DNA from 2 places in the Rossellomorea sp. LjRoot5 genome. Region 1 is predicted to be linked to the other one. Evidence: riboswitches for the same ligand, from Rfam matches in the RefSeq annotation. Region 1 holds a riboswitch; the other holds the start of a gene.
The links. Region 1 has a riboswitch for S-adenosylmethionine ahead of ACSQ2E_RS03555 (methionine ABC transporter ATP-binding protein). Riboswitches for the same ligand answer to the same signal wherever they lie in the genome.
Positions count from the first base shown of each region.

Region 2: another riboswitch for S-adenosylmethionine. It lies ahead of ACSQ2E_RS06010 (methionine ABC transporter ATP-binding protein); the one in region 1 lies ahead of ACSQ2E_RS03555 (methionine ABC transporter ATP-binding protein).

Region 1 covers NZ_CAXUQN020000001.1:719,965-728,089, forward strand. Annotated here, with positions in the region: gene ACSQ2E_RS03520 (ArsR/SmtB family transcription factor) at 1-135, shown strand, start outside; gene ACSQ2E_RS03525 (arsenate reductase family protein) at 249-605, shown strand; gene gcvH (glycine cleavage system protein GcvH) at 723-1,106, shown strand; gene ACSQ2E_RS03535 (YusG family protein) at 1,200-1,436, shown strand; gene ACSQ2E_RS03540 (toprim domain-containing protein) at 1,613-1,972, shown strand; gene ACSQ2E_RS03545 (thioredoxin family protein) at 1,978-2,292, shown strand; gene ACSQ2E_RS03550 (SCP2 sterol-binding domain-containing protein) at 2,537-2,887, shown strand; SAM riboswitch class I at 2,999-3,105, shown strand; gene ACSQ2E_RS03555 (methionine ABC transporter ATP-binding protein) at 3,252-4,274, shown strand; gene ACSQ2E_RS03560 (methionine ABC transporter permease) at 4,271-4,939, shown strand; gene ACSQ2E_RS03565 (MetQ/NlpA family ABC transporter substrate-binding protein) at 4,955-5,779, shown strand; gene ACSQ2E_RS03570 (IS1182 family transposase) at 6,031-7,488, shown strand.
Region 2 covers NZ_CAXUQN020000001.1:1,183,396-1,191,520, reverse strand. Annotated here, with positions in the region: gene ACSQ2E_RS06020 (MetQ/NlpA family ABC transporter substrate-binding protein) at 1-84, opposite strand, end outside; gene ACSQ2E_RS06015 (methionine ABC transporter permease) at 96-758, opposite strand; gene ACSQ2E_RS06010 (methionine ABC transporter ATP-binding protein) at 748-1,773, opposite strand; SAM riboswitch class I at 1,895-1,999, opposite strand; gene ACSQ2E_RS06005 (DUF2935 domain-containing protein) at 2,395-3,189, shown strand; gene ACSQ2E_RS06000 (aldo/keto reductase) at 3,341-4,312, opposite strand; gene ACSQ2E_RS05995 (SDR family oxidoreductase) at 4,388-5,140, opposite strand; gene ACSQ2E_RS05990 (MarR family winged helix-turn-helix transcriptional regulator) at 5,286-5,735, shown strand; gene ACSQ2E_RS05985 (hypothetical protein) at 6,129-6,467, opposite strand; gene ACSQ2E_RS05980 (iron-containing alcohol dehydrogenase) at 6,968-8,125, shown strand, end outside.

The sequences.
Region 1 (8,125 bases):
CTAAAGATCCTGAGAGATCAGCAGCTAGTATCACTGGAGCAAAAAGGAACACAGCGTTTCTATTCTCTTGAGCTGGACAACGCAACCGTCCTCCTCAAAGAATTGGTTAAAACCGTTGAAAAACAATGTGAGTAATGTTCCGGAAAAGAAGGATACTAACGGATATTGTCGAATGTAAGAAATAGATTCACGGTGACCGGATGGGAAACATACCCTATCCGGTACCTACCAGGAAAGGTGGTGCAATGATGTCATTGACTTTTTATTCTTATCCAAATTGCGGTACATGCAAGAAAGCAAAAAAGTGGCTGGAGGACCATGGTCTTTCCATAGATGAAATACATATTGTAGAAAATCCCCCGTCAAAAATGGAGCTTGAAAATCTGTATGAAAAGAGCGGATACCCTCTAAAGAAGTTTTTCAATACAAGTGGCAAAAAGTATCGCGAACTTGGCTTGAAAAATAAAGTGAATTCAGCTTCTGATGATGAATTATTAGAAATCCTTTCCTCAGACGGGATGCTGATCAAACGTCCGATCACAACGGATGGAAGCAAGGTGACCGTAGGTTTTAAAGAAGAAACGTTCGAGGAAACCTGGAAGTAAAAATGGGTAAGTGATTTCCGATGAAAAAGTTTCATCATTCACACTGAGTTTTCTTGCTTTTTCGATGAAAAGTGTGTCAATATTAGGTTGTATAACTAGCATTTGGAGGGATAGAGAATGAGTACACCGAAAGAACTTCGTTATTCAGAAGAACACGAGTGGGTCAAAGTTGAAGGGGAAAATGTACGCGTAGGAATCACATCATTTGCACAATCTGAGCTGGGCGATATCGTATTCGTCGAGTTACCTGAAGTTGGAGATGAAATCAAAGCGGACGAGCCTTTCGGCAGTGTTGAATCGGTAAAGACCGTTTCTGAGCTATACGCACCTGTTTCCGGTAAGGTTGTCGAAGTGAATGAAGAGCTGTCCGACAGCCCTGAATTCGTGAACGAATCACCTTATGAAAAAGCATGGATGGTCGTTGTGGAACCAACAGATGCTGGAGAAGTAGACAAGCTGATGACAGCTGAAGAGTATGATAAAATGATTAATGAAGGATAATTTCCACCCGGACACCTTGAGGATTTCTCAAGGTGTTTTGTTTTTCTTTTTGGGCATTATATGTGTATGCGTAAAAAGAAAGGATGAATACGTATGGTACTTGAACCAAAGAAATTAGATGTCACAAGCAGGGTGACAGGCAGAATTAAAAATGGTGAAGTCGAATTATTTCTCGATGATCAGTCAATCGGCAAAATGTCCCTGCCCCTTGATGGACTGACAATGGAACCGAACTTCGAAGCAAAAGAAAATAAAATTTATCAGAACTATACTTCCACCGAAGGCCATGATGCAAGGTACACGGATTGTGACGAAGGTGGATGGTGTTAAGGATGACCGCGGTGCCGGATTCGTGTATGGATCTGGCACCATTTCTATAAGCAATGAAACAAACCACTTGCACTATTTTTTGTAAACATGAGAAAATATAAGTAGAAAGTGGACATCATCTCTTGTTATCTGAATATACTATCCTAATCTTATTTCTGAAAGATAAGGTGATGATCATGATGGAACTTGACGAAAAAGTAATCATTGTCGAAGGTACTACCGACAAGCGGAAAGTAAGAGATATAATCAAAGAACCGATTCAAATTATTTGCACGAATGGAACGATCAGTATTACAAAAATGGACGAACTCATCGATGAGCTGTTTGAAAGGGATGTGTACATCCTCGTCGATGCGGATGATGCGGGGGAAAAATTACGTAAACAGTTTAAGCGTGAATTCCCTGAAGCGGGACACCTTTATATCGACCGGATGTATAAGGAAGTGGCCGCAGCCCCGGAATATCATCTTGCATCCATTCTCATAGGTGCGAATATCGATGTGCATAAAGAATATCTAGGAAAAAGGATGATTTAGTTTTGTTGGAGGTAAGCCAGACAGAAGAATTAAACCAATCGATCGAATACCATACGTTTGTAGCCGTTTATCTATATACACCGATGTGTGGTACATGTCAGGTCGCGGGTAAAATGTTGGAAGTGGTCGAGAAACTCCCCCAGTCATTTCATTTTGTGAAGGCGAACCTGAACTATCTGCCCCAATTCGCCGAAGAACAATCCATAGAAAGCGTCCCCTGCCTTCTCTTATTTAAAGATGGACAGGAAATGGAGAGAATCTATGCCTTTCAATCCGTACCATTCCTATACGAAACCATCAACAAAATCCAAAACAGCTAGTGGGGATAAGAGACCTTTTTAGATAAGGTCTTTTTATTTTTTGTGGATTTTCTTTCTACAAACGAGGACATATTTCTTGGGAAATGTTTCGAATCCGCTCACTTTTTGACTGGTCATCACCCAAATTCTTACTGTTCGACAAATAAGATACACTCATTCAAAACATGTCGAGAATGTCTAAAAGGGAAAAATACCTAAAAGTGGAATTGATACTATATAGAAGTTTCACTGGGAGGGTGTATTCATGCGAATATATTTAGAGGAATTAGTAGATCAGTGTCATTCTAGGTATCACTTAAGACTCTTGTTTCCAGACAGCCCATTTATTCTTCAATTTCATTGTGAAAAGGACCTATACGGGATATCCATTTCAAGCGGAGGTTGTGCTGTATTGACTGATGGTAGTGGGGAATCCCATTTTGTCATTGAGGGAAAAGAGAAGGACATGCTATCCCTACTTTCAGGAGAAGAACGATTGTCTCAACTGATCGAAAACGACATCCTGAAAGTCAGAGGAGGATACCGTCAGCTGTTATTTGTCGAGTCTGTCCTGTGGCTGACGAGGTCCAGGGTCAAGGAACCGGTTCAAGTATGAAAAAAAGAGAAAAAAGAATTGACACACTTCTATTTTCGATGATAGAATCTTCCATGTAGCAAATTTTCAGAGTCTTTAACAATTCAAAAAATTAAATAAATTGATACTTTACTCTTATTTAGAGAGGTGGAGGGACGTGCCCTATGAAGCCCGGCAACCGTCAATGAAAATTGAAATGGTGCCAATTCACTCAAAGCTTTTGCTTTGAAAGATGAGAGAAAGGATAGTCCTATATATGATTATGCCTTTCTGCTTATCGCAGGAAGGCATTTTTTATTGTTTGCGTAAAGGCTGTGTGAATGGCAAGCGTAATTTTAATTCTAATTAAAAATGTCGTTTTACTCGGAAAGAAGGTGGAGACAGCATGATTACCATTTCAAATGTGAAAAAAATCTTTCAATCAAAATCAGGACCTATTTCAGCCGTTGATGGCGTCAACATCGACATTGCCCAAGGAGAAATTTTTGGAGTGATTGGCTATAGTGGGGCAGGTAAGAGTACGTTGATCCGGATGCTCAATGGACTTGAAGTTCCCACAAATGGAACCGTGAATGTGAATGGGCAGATCGTTTCCCAAGTGAAAGGAAAACATCTTCGGCAGGCGAGGCAGTCAATAGGGATGATTTTTCAGCATTTCAATCTCCTGTGGTCACGCACGGTACTTGAAAATATCCAGTTTCCTTTAGAAATCGCTGGAGTTTCCAAGAAAGAGAGAATGAGAAGAGCCAACGAATTATTGGAACTGGTTGGATTAGATGGAAGAGGGGACGCATATCCGTCCCAGTTGAGCGGTGGACAGAAGCAGAGGGTCGGTATTGCGAGGTCCCTTGCAAATAATCCCAACGTCCTGCTTTGTGACGAAGCCACCTCTGCTTTAGATCCGCAAACAACCGATTCCATCCTTGATTTATTGGTGGATATTAATAAACGTTTAGGCCTGACCATCGTCCTGATCACCCATGAAATGCATGTGATCAAAAAAATCTGTTATCGTGTGGCGGTCATGGAACAAGGGAAGGTGGTAGAGCTTGGGGATGTTCTTGAGGTGTTCAGAAATCCCAAAGAGCAGGTGACGAAGCGATTTGTGAGAGAAGTATCTCAAGTGGAAGAAACAGGGGAAACGATCGATCACCTCTTAGCTCAGTATCCTAAAGGAAAAGTACTGAAATTCACCTTCGTTGGTGAATCGACTGAGCAACCGCTCATTACCAGCTTGATCCGAAGATTCGACCTGGATGTCAATATCCTTCAAGGACAGATTTCCCAAACGCAAAAAGGGGCTTATGGTACGCTATTCGTCCACCTTGATGGAAACGAAGAGACGATTCAGGCAGCCGTTGCCTTCGCTGAGAAACAGATGGTCAAAGTGGAGGTGATCCGAGGATGATAGAAAATTTATTTCCGAATGTGGACTGGGAGAAGATGTGGGAAGCGACTGTTGAAACCCTTTATATGACGGGGATGTCAGTCCTGATTACCTTCGTAGTAGGACTGATTCTTGGAATCCTGTTATTTCTTACATCCAAGGAAAATTTATGGGAAAACAAGCTTACTTATACCGTGACCAGTGCAGTGGTCAATGTATTCCGTTCGATTCCGTTCATTATCCTGATTGTATTACTGATTCCATTTACAAAATTCTTATTGGATACCATCCGTGGGGCGAACGCGGCCCTTCCCGCCCTGATCATCGGAGCAGCACCGTTTTACGCACGCATGGTTGAAATCGCATTAAGAGAAGTGAACAAAGGCGTCATCGAAGCGGCGAAAGCGATGGGAGCGAAGACAAGCACAATCATATGGAAAGTGCTTATTCCCGAATCTCTTCCGGCTTTGGTTTCAGGTATCACGGTAACAGCCATCGCCCTGGTAGGGTACACGGCAATGGCAGGTGTCATCGGTGCCGGGGGATTGGGAAACCTCGCTTACCTCGATGGTTTTCAACGGAGCAGGGAGGATGTAACCCTTGCCGCGACAATTATGATTTTAATCGTTGTATTCGCAATTCAAATCATTGGAGACTACTTCACAAATAAATTAGACAAACGATAAGAGGAGAGAAAAAAGATGAAAAAATGGTTAGCAGGAATGGTAGCAGCAACAAGTATCTTTGGATTGGCAGCATGCGGGAGTGATTCCGGATCCGGAAGCGGAGACGAGAAGGAGTTAGTGGTAGGAGCTTCAAATGTTCCCCATGCAGAAATCCTAGAAAAAGTGAAACCGATTCTGGAAGATAAGGGAATCGACTTGCAAATTGAAACGTATCAAGACTATATCCTTCCGAATAAAGACTTGGATAATGGTGATTTGGATGCGAACTATTTCCAAACCGTCCCTTACATGGACTTGCAGATGAAAGAGAATGAATATGATTTCGTCAATGCAGGCGGAATTCATATTGAGCCGATCGGCGTGTATTCCAAAAAGTATAAATCTCTTGAGGACCTTCCTGAAGGTGCCACGATCTTGATGAGTAATTCCGTATCCGATCATGGCCGCATCCTTACATTATTAGAGAAAAAGGGTCTGATTACGTTAAAGGACGGCGTTGAAAATACACAGGCTCAGCTGGAAGATATCAAAGAAAATCCAAAAAAACTGAAATTCGATTATGAGTACGAAGCGGCCCTCCTTCCGCAAATGTATGAAAACGAAGAAGGGGACGCAGTTGTGATCAACTCCAACTATGCCATAGATGCAGGCTTGAAACCCCTTGAAGACTCTATCGCCATCGAAGACAGCAACTCCCCGTATGTGAACGTAATAGCTGTGAATAAAGGCGACGAAAACAAAAAAGAAATAAAAGAACTGGTCAAAGCCCTGCGCTCAAAAGAAATCCAGGACTTCATCAAAGAAGAATGGGATGGAGCCGTTGTACCCGTAACCGAATAACAATAGGAAAGAGGCTGGGACATATTCTAATCCATTTCCTCTAAAGACGAACATAGTGGGGACTACTTGTTACACCGCTATTGATTTCCGTGCAAGACTTCGCTTTCCTCGGGCGGAAGGCGAGCCTCCTCACAGCTTTCGCTGAGGCCACTGAAAAAGTCTAATTTCAGTCAGACAATCTTCATGAAAATGAGGATTGTCTGACTGTTTTATTTTATAATTAAAGTATTAGTGAATAGGTGGTGTTCTCAATGTTATCAAAACAAGAAGAATTAGTTTTAAGTCCATATTACGAGTTGTACAACCTCGTAGTTCCAAAAGATAACCTACTGCGACAAACGAAAGAACTCGTTGACTTCTCCTTTATACTGGATGAACTTAAAAAAAATTATAGTATTGATAATGGTAGAAACGCCATTCCACCTATTCGAATGTTTAAATACCTCTTACTGAAAGTGTTTTATGACTTATCAGATGTCGATGTTGTCGAACGCTCTCGATACGATTTGTCATTTAAATACTTTCTAGATCTCGCTCCTGAGGAGCCTGTAATTGACCCAAGTTCTCTTACTAAATTTCGAAGACTGCGTATTAAGGATATGAAATTACTTGATTTACTAATCGGAAAGACGGTAGAAATAGCCCTTGAGCACAATCTTTTATTAGGAAAATCCATTATCCTAGACGCCACTCATACTAGTTCTCGATATAACTCAAAATCAGCTACACAATACTTACAAGAATTGTCCAAAAAGCTTCGTAAGACGATTTACCAATATGATGAGAAAATGAAAGAAAGTTTCCCTAGTAAACCAGTTGACGGGGGCTACCAAGAAGAACTTACATACACCGAACAGTTAGTGTCTGTGGTTGAACGATCTCCACAAATTGCAAAAGTCCCATCCGTGAAGGAAAAGCTTAACGTTTTAAAGGAAGCCGTTGAAGATAGTAAGTATAATACCCATTTTTCAACGGATCCTGATGCGAGAGTCGGACACAAATCTGAAGACCATTCTTTTCATGGATATAAGACCCATCTTGCCCTTTCGGATGAAAGAATCATCACAGCGGCTATTATTACTTCCGGAGAAAAATCGGATGGTAACTATCTTCCTGACTTAATTGATAAAACGAAAAAAAATGGAGTTGAAATAGAGGCAGTCATTGGTGACAAAGCTTACTCTCGAAAAGAAAATCTCATTTATGCCAATAAAGAAAAACTTAAGCTCGTTTCTAAGCTGCATCCCCTTATTACAAATGGCAGAAGAAAAGATGACAGTTTCGTTTATAACAAAGATGCAGGTCGCTATATGTGTCCCGCGGGACACTTGTCTAAAAACAGTGGACACATAAAAAAAAGAGACAAGAATCGTAACACACGAATAAAATTCTATTGGGACATTGAGGAATGTAAAGAGTGTCCGATTCGAGAAGGATGTTACACAGAAGGGGCGAAGACAAAGAGCTACTCTCTGACCATTAAATCAAAGGAACATTCGGAGCACGAGACATTCCAACATTCCGAAGAGTTCAAAGAACTCTCACGTTCTCGATATAAAATTGAGGCTAAGAATAGTGAACTCAAAAACAGACACGGGTACGATAAAGCCAACGCCGCGGGTCTATTAGGTATGCATATCCAAGGAGCCACCTCCATCTTCGCGGTGAATATCAAGCGAATAATAAAACTAATGAACGAAAAAAAGTAAGAAAGAAATAAAAATGAGAGTGTATTATGGGAGGAAAACCCAAAAATACACTCTTTTTGTGTTCTTTAAAACCCACTTTTGTTTTACAAATCAAATAATCGGTATATTATCAGTGGCCTCGCTTTCGCTCCTGCGGGGTCTCACCTATTCCGCTTTTCCCGTAGGAGTCTTCGTCTTGCACTCCAATCAATAGCTAGATCCTGCTGTAAACACGGAATATGCATTAGCAATAATAATAAAAGGGTGATTCACCAAGGTTGTTGTTATTCATACACAGACAATAGTTTTCGAATGTTTGATTATTAGGGCTGTGCCGGTGCAAAATGAATCATTTACATCAAGTAAGAAACGGTATTTGTATATTTAACGGTAATGGCTCACAGCAACTCATAGAAAAAGAATTGGTGTATCTAATGGTGAAGCAAACTCGACATTACAATGTTATAGTGAAACACTTACGCTGGGAAAGTTGATTCTCGCTGCAGGTGCTCGACTCCTGCGGGAAACGCTGGACAGGTGAGACCCCACAGGGCTTTAGCCCGAGGAGGCTCACCGCCAGCCCCGCGGAAAGCGAGCACCTGGAGCGGAAATCAACCACTACTCACTACATTCAAAAGTATTTATATTTACGTATACA
Region 2 (8,125 bases), 460 kb from region 1:
GGATGCACTGTTTCCCGAGCATCCGCTCAATAGTAGGGTAAATAATAGAATCGCGATACTTGCCAGGCTGATTGATTTTTTCATATTCCTCTCTCCTATCGTCTCCTGATGATTTTTGATAATGTATTTCCTGCTGTCTGAAGTCCCTGCACCATCACGACTAAAATGATGACAGTCACAATCATGACGGATGTTTCAAATCGCTGATATCCGTAAGCAATGGCGAGATCCCCGAGGCCACCGCCTCCGACTGCCCCGGCCATGGCCGATGCCCCGACAAGTCCGATGGTCGCGATTGTGATATTCAGGACCAGTGTGCTCAATGCTTCAGGAATGAGGATCCCGAAGATGATCTGCCACGGCCCTGCCCCCATGGACTCCGCCGCTTCAATGACACCCGGTTCCACTTCAAGGAGCGAGCTCTCTACCAGTCTTGCAATATACGGTGCCGCAAATACGACAAGCGGTACGACGGCTGCCGCCGTTCCGATCGAAGTGCCCACTACCAATCTTGTAAAAGGGATGATCGCCACCATCAAGATGATGAATGGGATCGAACGAAACACGTTGATGATGCTGCTGAGTACTGAAAAGACGGCTTTATGTTCGAGTAAGTGCCCCTTCCTCGTCACCACGACGATGATGCCGAGGGGAAGTCCGATCAACGTTGCAAACAGGAGGGAGAATGACACCATCGCCAATGTATCCCATGTCGCTTCTATAATTCGTGGCCAGAATAATTCCCAGTTAACTTGCACGCTTCTCCACCTCGCTTACGAATAATCTGTTCTTCCAATATTCCAGGATTTCTTCCGTTTCGTTCTTGCTGCCGATGATCTGTACGATGAGATTACCGAACGGCTTGCCCTGAAGTTCCGTGATCTGTCCGAACAATACATTGATATGGGCATTGAATTTCTTTGCCGTTTCGGAAAGGATCGGCGTGCCCGTTGAATCCCCTTTGAAAATGAGACGGCAGATGCGTCCTTCTTTGCTGTCATTCAATTTATCAAGAACCGATGCCGGCAGCTGATCATTCATGACACTCTTCACAAAGTTTCTCGTCGTCCGGGTCTGCGGGTTGGAGAAGATATCGAAGACGCTTCCCTCTTCCACGATTTCTCCATTTTCCATGACCGCGACCTTATCACAGATTTCCCGGATGACCCCCATTTCGTGGGTGATCATCACAATCGTAATGCCATACTCCGCATTGATTCTCTTTAATAAATTCAGAATCGATTCCGTCGTCTGAGGATCCAGTGCTGATGTGGCTTCATCACAGAGCAGAATCGAAGGCGACGTCGCCAGGGCCCTTGCTATCCCCACCCTTTGCTTCTGCCCTCCTGATAGTTCATCGGGATAATGTTTCGCTTTGTCTTCAAGCCCGACAAATGCAAGCAACTCCTTTACTCTTTTGTTGATTTTATCTTTCGGCCATTTTGCCAGTTTCAGAGGATAGGCGATATTCCCCGCCACCGTCCGGGATTGAAACAGATTGAAGTGCTGAAAAATCATCCCGATGCGGTGCCGCTCTTTCCTCAGATCGATGGCCGATTGGTCCTTCAGGCTGCGCCCCTCTATGAAAATATCACCCGAAGATGGTTTTTCTAAAAAATTGAGACAGCGGACAAGCGTGCTTTTTCCTGCCCCACTGAATCCGATCACACCATAAATCTCTCCCTTCTTCACTTCAAAGGAAACATCCCTCAAAGCGGTGAAGGGGCCATCCTTCGTCTCAAAAACTTTCGTAACATTCTGAACTCTGATCATATAGGACTTGCTCCTTTCCCTATGTATTCTTCCTGATGCCTGGATTTAAGGACATGCCTGAAAATAAAAAGTGCCCCCCTTCATAAGAAGAGAGGCACAAAAATATGTATATGTCCCGCTCTTCTCATCTTTCAAGTCATATGACTTGATGGAATTGGCACGGTATTCATAAGAACCCGTTGCCGAGGTATCGCAGGGCCAGTCCCTCCACCTCTCTTGATAAGAAGATATCGCTTTATTAAGTTAAAGTTATGATGCGTTTATGCATTAGGGTAATGGTAAAGGATTTCAGTTGGGTTGTCAATCCTGTTTTTGAAAAAATTTCATTAAGGAGGACATCATCAAATTGGTTACTTTAGCCTGTCTTTAACTAGTTGTAGCGCTATTTTACGCTTTTCAAAGAGAAGCAAATTGAAGATCGACAAAAAAGTTCAGACGATAAAATTTTGCTGCAAAAAGCACAGATTTTCCTCGGCAGATACTTTTGTGGTGACACAAAATCCGATACGTTCTCACGAAAAAAATCCATTCCTACACAAATCTTTTCAAACGGTTCATCTGGAATAAGACAACGTTACAACACGTATATTGAAAGGAATATTCAAATAAGAGGAGGATTTCATGACAAATCCATTCGTTGCAAGATCGTTGGATGAAATTAGATTCTGGTCCAGGATAATGAAAGAACATGCCTTATTTTTAAGTTTGGGTTTCACCTATGAGCAATCACAACTAATTGAAGAAGCTAAACAGTTCATCACTTTATTTAAAAAGATAGAAGAAAAATTATCTAGATTCACGTTAAATTCTGAATTACGTCAGGTTCAAGCATTCAATAGCGAGGTTTACCAAGCAGCTGCTGCTATATGGGGTTATAAACGAAAGATATTAGGGTTAACCCTTAGATGTGAAATCAGGCATAATAATTTCCCCCTGTTAATTGATCATACAAGTAGGGAGGCTGCCTACTTTGCTAATCGATTAAAGGAACTAAATGAAGGCAGGCTCGCACCTACACCGGATGATGTAATCCAGGAAAATGTATTCTTTTTAAAAATTATGGCTGACCACGCCAAGTTCATCGGGCATCTTTTAGATCCTTCAGAAAGGCAGTTGGTTGAACAGGCCAGAGAATTCAGCCATGATTTTGATCAGCTAATGTTTCAGGCAGTTGATTTAGATTCTATGCGTCATCAATCAGAGACTGAACCATTACTGGATCAGTTCTTGGATCAAAACAGAGTCTCAGTGGTTTCGTTAAGAGATTTTAAGAAAACAGCAAGAGAATTAATTGAGGCATGTCGTATTAAAAGCAATATTCACCCCCTTTTAGCTGATCATACATTTAGAGAGGCTGAGAGATTCTTGGAAATCATTGATTTATTTGAAGCAAATATTAACGGGAATCAAAAATAAGATCATATAATAATTTCAACTTTCAACACTAATTTAAGGAATTGAAAATATGACTTTTGGTTAGAGGAATGCATTGCTTGATAGTAAAAAAACCACACATATGAGACATATCCAAAATGTGTGGTCTTATTTTAATTTGATCTTCAACTATTTATACCAATGGATGTGGTACATAAAGTTCTTCTAAACTCTTAATCTCTTCAGATGTCAATCTGACTGATAAGGAGGACACTGCATCTTCGAGATGGCTTATCTTGGTCGCCCCAATGATTGGTGCTGTGACTTCTTCCTTTTGTAACAACCATGCAAGTGCGACCTGTGCGCGTGGAATGCCTCGATTCGCAGCAACCTCTGCGACTCTTTCCGCCAATTTGCGATCGGCTTCTTCTGTCTTTATAAACAGGGCCTTAGCTACTTGGTCATTCTCTGATCGAAAGGTCTGCTCATTCCACTCTCGGGTTAAGCGACCTGCAGCAAAAGGTAGATATGGTGTCACGCCAACTCCATCATCTTTACAAAAAGGCAACATTTCTCTTTCTTCCTCTCGATAAAGCAAGTTAAGTCTATTTTCCATAGAAATGAACCGAGTCCAACCGTTGCGTTCTGCTACATGTTGAGCTTTTGCGAACTGCCAAGCTGACATGGAGGATGCTCCGATATACCTTACCTTGCCTTTCTTAACTAGATCATGTAGAGTCTCCATTGTCTCTTCAATCGGTATGTTAGGATCCCATCGATGGATTTGATACAAATCGACGTAGTCCGTACCCAAGCGTTTTAGACTATTATCAACTTCCGTCATAATCGATTTGCGGGAAAGCCCCATTGCATTTGGACCTTTACGCATCGGAACGAATACTTTTGTAGCAATGACTACTTCGTCACGGCGAGAGAAATCCTTTAATGCTCTTCCTAGAATTTCTTCACTTGTGCCGTCAGAGTACATATTAGCGGTACTGAAAAAATTTATGCCTAATTCAAGGGCTTTTTTTATGATTGGTTTGCTCTTTTCTTCATTTAGTGACCATGGCGCATTTCCTCGTTCAGGTATTCCGAAGCTCATACTTCCAAGACATAGTTCTGAAACATCCAATCCAGACTTTCCAAGTTTTTTATACTCCATTTGTATAACTCACTCCTTCTGCAATTTATAAAAAAAAATGATTAACTTTTTAAAATTAGCGAGAGACTCCCATTATCACCACGGAAGTTGACGTCTCTCATTCGAAAACGTGCCTGTAGGACCGCCCTCATCAAGAAGAGCAAGGCTTACCGGATGGCGAGCTGCCTGTTGAACGGTTCCTGTCCCTTCAAAATTGTTAAGTTCCGTTGCAGTAAAACCTGGGCATGCAGCATTGACCTTAATACCTGTTGATTCAAGTTCAATAGCAAAAGCAAGCGTGATGGCATTAAGTGCAGTCTTTGAAGGGCTATAAACTGCACCGAACATTTCACGATGCGAATTGTTCGGGTCAGCGTTAAGTGTCAGCGATCCTGAACCACTAGATACATTGACTATGCGTGCGGCAGGTGCTTTACGAAGAAGCGGTAGCATCGCTTGTGTGACAGCAATCACACCAAATACGTTTGTCTCAAACACCATGCGTACTTCTTCGATAGATGCAACACTTGGTTTGCCTGACTTACCTACCTCTTCAAGCTTCCTTCCAGGTTCACCCGCATGCGATATACCCGCATTGTTGATAAGGACGTCGAGACGACCTAACTCGCTACGGATACTTTCTACTGCTGCGGTGATAGAATGATGATCGGTAACATCAAGCTGGATGGCCAGTGCATCTGCCCCAACGCTAATTGCTGCTTTTTTTCCTTTTTCTAAATTTCGTGATCCAACAAGGACAGTGAATCCGTGTGCCGCAAGATCCTTTGAGATTTGAAGACCAATCCCTTTATTTGCTCCAGTAACCAGAGCAATTCGTTTATTATGCATTGTAAACTCCTTTCTGCATGCTACTTTTGCCGTTACTGATAAATTCTTCTAACATTTTATCTATATTCCATTTTCAGTTGACACGTCAACCTTAATACACCTTACCATCTTGTGGTTGATACGTCAACAATGTTATACTCCAGTTATGAATAAAAAAATGATAAGTGAAGAAGCAATGCAAATTTGGCATATGTGGAAAAGTTCATATAAAAACATTTTTGGACGCGTAGTAAAAGACATGTTCGAGAAAACTGGGCTATCGGAGGGTGACTTTGGTATATTAGACCGATTGGATCTCCATGGAAAAGGCAGACTACGCCAACAAGAATTAGCAGACTCGCTGGATTGGACAAAGAGTCGGTTATCCCATCATTTAACGCGGATGGAAAAACGTGGACTTGTTTCAAGGGAACCAATAGAGACTGAGCGAGGAGTCCAGGTAATCATTACTTCGGCAGGAAAATCAGCATTGGATGATGCCCGCCCTGTCGTATCCATGGCAATACGCGAGTATTTTTTAGATTTATTAACCGAACAAGATATTGAGTCGATTACTAATCTTGCAGAAAAAAGCAAAGGCTTCAACGGCTTGTAAAACCCCACCCTCTTAATTGTGTTTTTTGATCTTATTCTGACGATAGGTAACAAAAAGCTGATTTTCCTATTTTGGAAGATCAGCTTTTCTACTTTGTGAAGAAATGTACTTAAGCTAACCTGCCCGTTAGCTGTGTAATTGAAGGAAGGGCGGCTGCTTGTTCAGCCCCCCTTATAATGGGGATAAGAACTACTGTGACAGATTTGTCAGTTTAAAAAATTCAGGTTCTGGTTTCATTATTTTTGTTCCTTTCTGGGATTGAAAATAAATTTCTTTATCATTTCCGTAGTACACCTTAATTTCTAAATTCCCGAACTTAATGACACTTGTTTTCTCTCGATTAGGTAACTTCTCATCATCCCAATTAATTGCCTTATTTATTAGAGTTTTTATTCATTTGACCTTAGTCTTATCTTCTATAACTACACAATCCTCTTGGTTTAAGTTTTCATAGATACAAACGTTTTTTGGTAATTCTTCGATCCATGAAGTTGATTGATAAATAGGAGTCTTATCAAATATAACCTCTGTTTTTTCATCAAATTGATTATAATTTGATGAAATCCATAACTCTCCGTCAAAACCTTCTTTTCTCCATCGAGAATAAAAGCCGGACCAATCATTTTCAACATCGTTATCATCCAATGCTGACTGGACATATTCAATTTTCCAGCCAAGGGATGGAAGTTTATTCATATAAAAGCCATAAATATCTTCCCAACGATACCACATGTCATATTCCTGAATTAGAAAAACTTCTGAACGATTCAAATAAAAGCATGGTTATTTGGACTGCTCACATCTTCTCACCCTCTAGTTAAAGACCTTGAATCAAGATATTTATAGATTAGTTTTCCATTGTCTAATAAATTCATTTCGTTCAATTCACTAATTTTACATAAGCAAATATCCCCATTATTCTGCCCAACCATAAAAAAAGACCAATGGTTGATAAAGAGACTTATAGTTGATTTCCACCCTTATGAAGAACGGAGAGATCTTACGTTTGGAGCAAGTAGCATGGCGATTTTCACTTTTCATTCGTATGTGAATTCTGTCTTACCACAAGTCCGTTATGAAACTTTCCAGATACTTTGCGAGCAATCGAGGATGTTTTATACATTCAATTAATGGGAATATTACATTCCATTGCCCTCCGAAGAACGACAGGGGTAATTTTTTCACTAAAAAATGATCATCAATGAATGAAACTGAAGGAGGCTATTTTTACTATGAGTCGTTTTACCATTCCACGCGATATTTATTTCGAAGAGAATGCACTTGAAGTGTTACGGTCTTTTGAAGGTAAAAAAGCCGCACTCGTTATTGGAGGAGGTTCTGTTAAACGTAACGGAAACCTCACCAAGGTACAGGAACATCTGGCAGCTGCAAATATAGAAACAAAAGTATTGGAAGGCTTCAATACAGAGCCGACCTTTGAAATGGTCAAAAAAGGAGCAAAGGAACTGGAGGAGTTCCAGCCGGATTGGATAATCGGCATCGGCGGAGGGTCCGCTATGGATTCTGCCAAAGCCATCTGGCTCTATTATGAGCACCCGGACCTTGCTTTTGAAGATGCCATTAAGCCATTTGAGCTGCCGCGTCTTCGTAATAAAGCGAAATTCGCCGGTATTCCGACGACAAGCGGAAGTGGTTCGGAAGTATCCAACCTTTCTGTTCTAGCCGATGAAACCACGAACGTGAAATATCCACTTGCTGACTTTGAACTAACACCGGATGTCGCCATTATCGATCCGGTTATGATTAAAGAACTGCCGAAGCACATTGCTGCTTATACCGGTATGGATGCATTCACGCACTCCATCGAAGCTTATGTAGCGAAACCGCGTACGATGTATACAGATATCCTGTCATTAGGCGCAGCTGAAGTGATCAAGGAAAATCTTCTTGCTTCTTATCAAGGCGACCAGGAAGCCGCTAAGAAAATGCACACCATTCAAGCCATGGCAGGTATGGCCTTTGCCAACGCTGTACTCGGTAACGTGCACAGCCTTGCCCACAAAAGTGGTCCAACGTTCGGCATTCCGCATGGCTATGCCAATGCGATTTACCTGCCTTACGTCATCCAGTTTAACCGTGAAGTCGTGGAGGATCGCTTTGCTGATATTGCCCGCCGTCTTAACCTGAAAGGAAATAACGATACCGAACTGACTGATTCTCTTGTTGAATATATCTATCAATTGAACAAAGATCTCGGTCTTGCTACCACCCTTCAGGACTACGGTGTATCCGAAGATGAGTTCAACAAGCATGTTGATACAATGGCTGAAAATGCTATGGAAGATCCATGCACAGGCACCAATCCACGTGAGACTAGTCAAGAACAAATGAAAGAGCTATTTAAAGCCGCTTTCTATGGCAAGGAATCT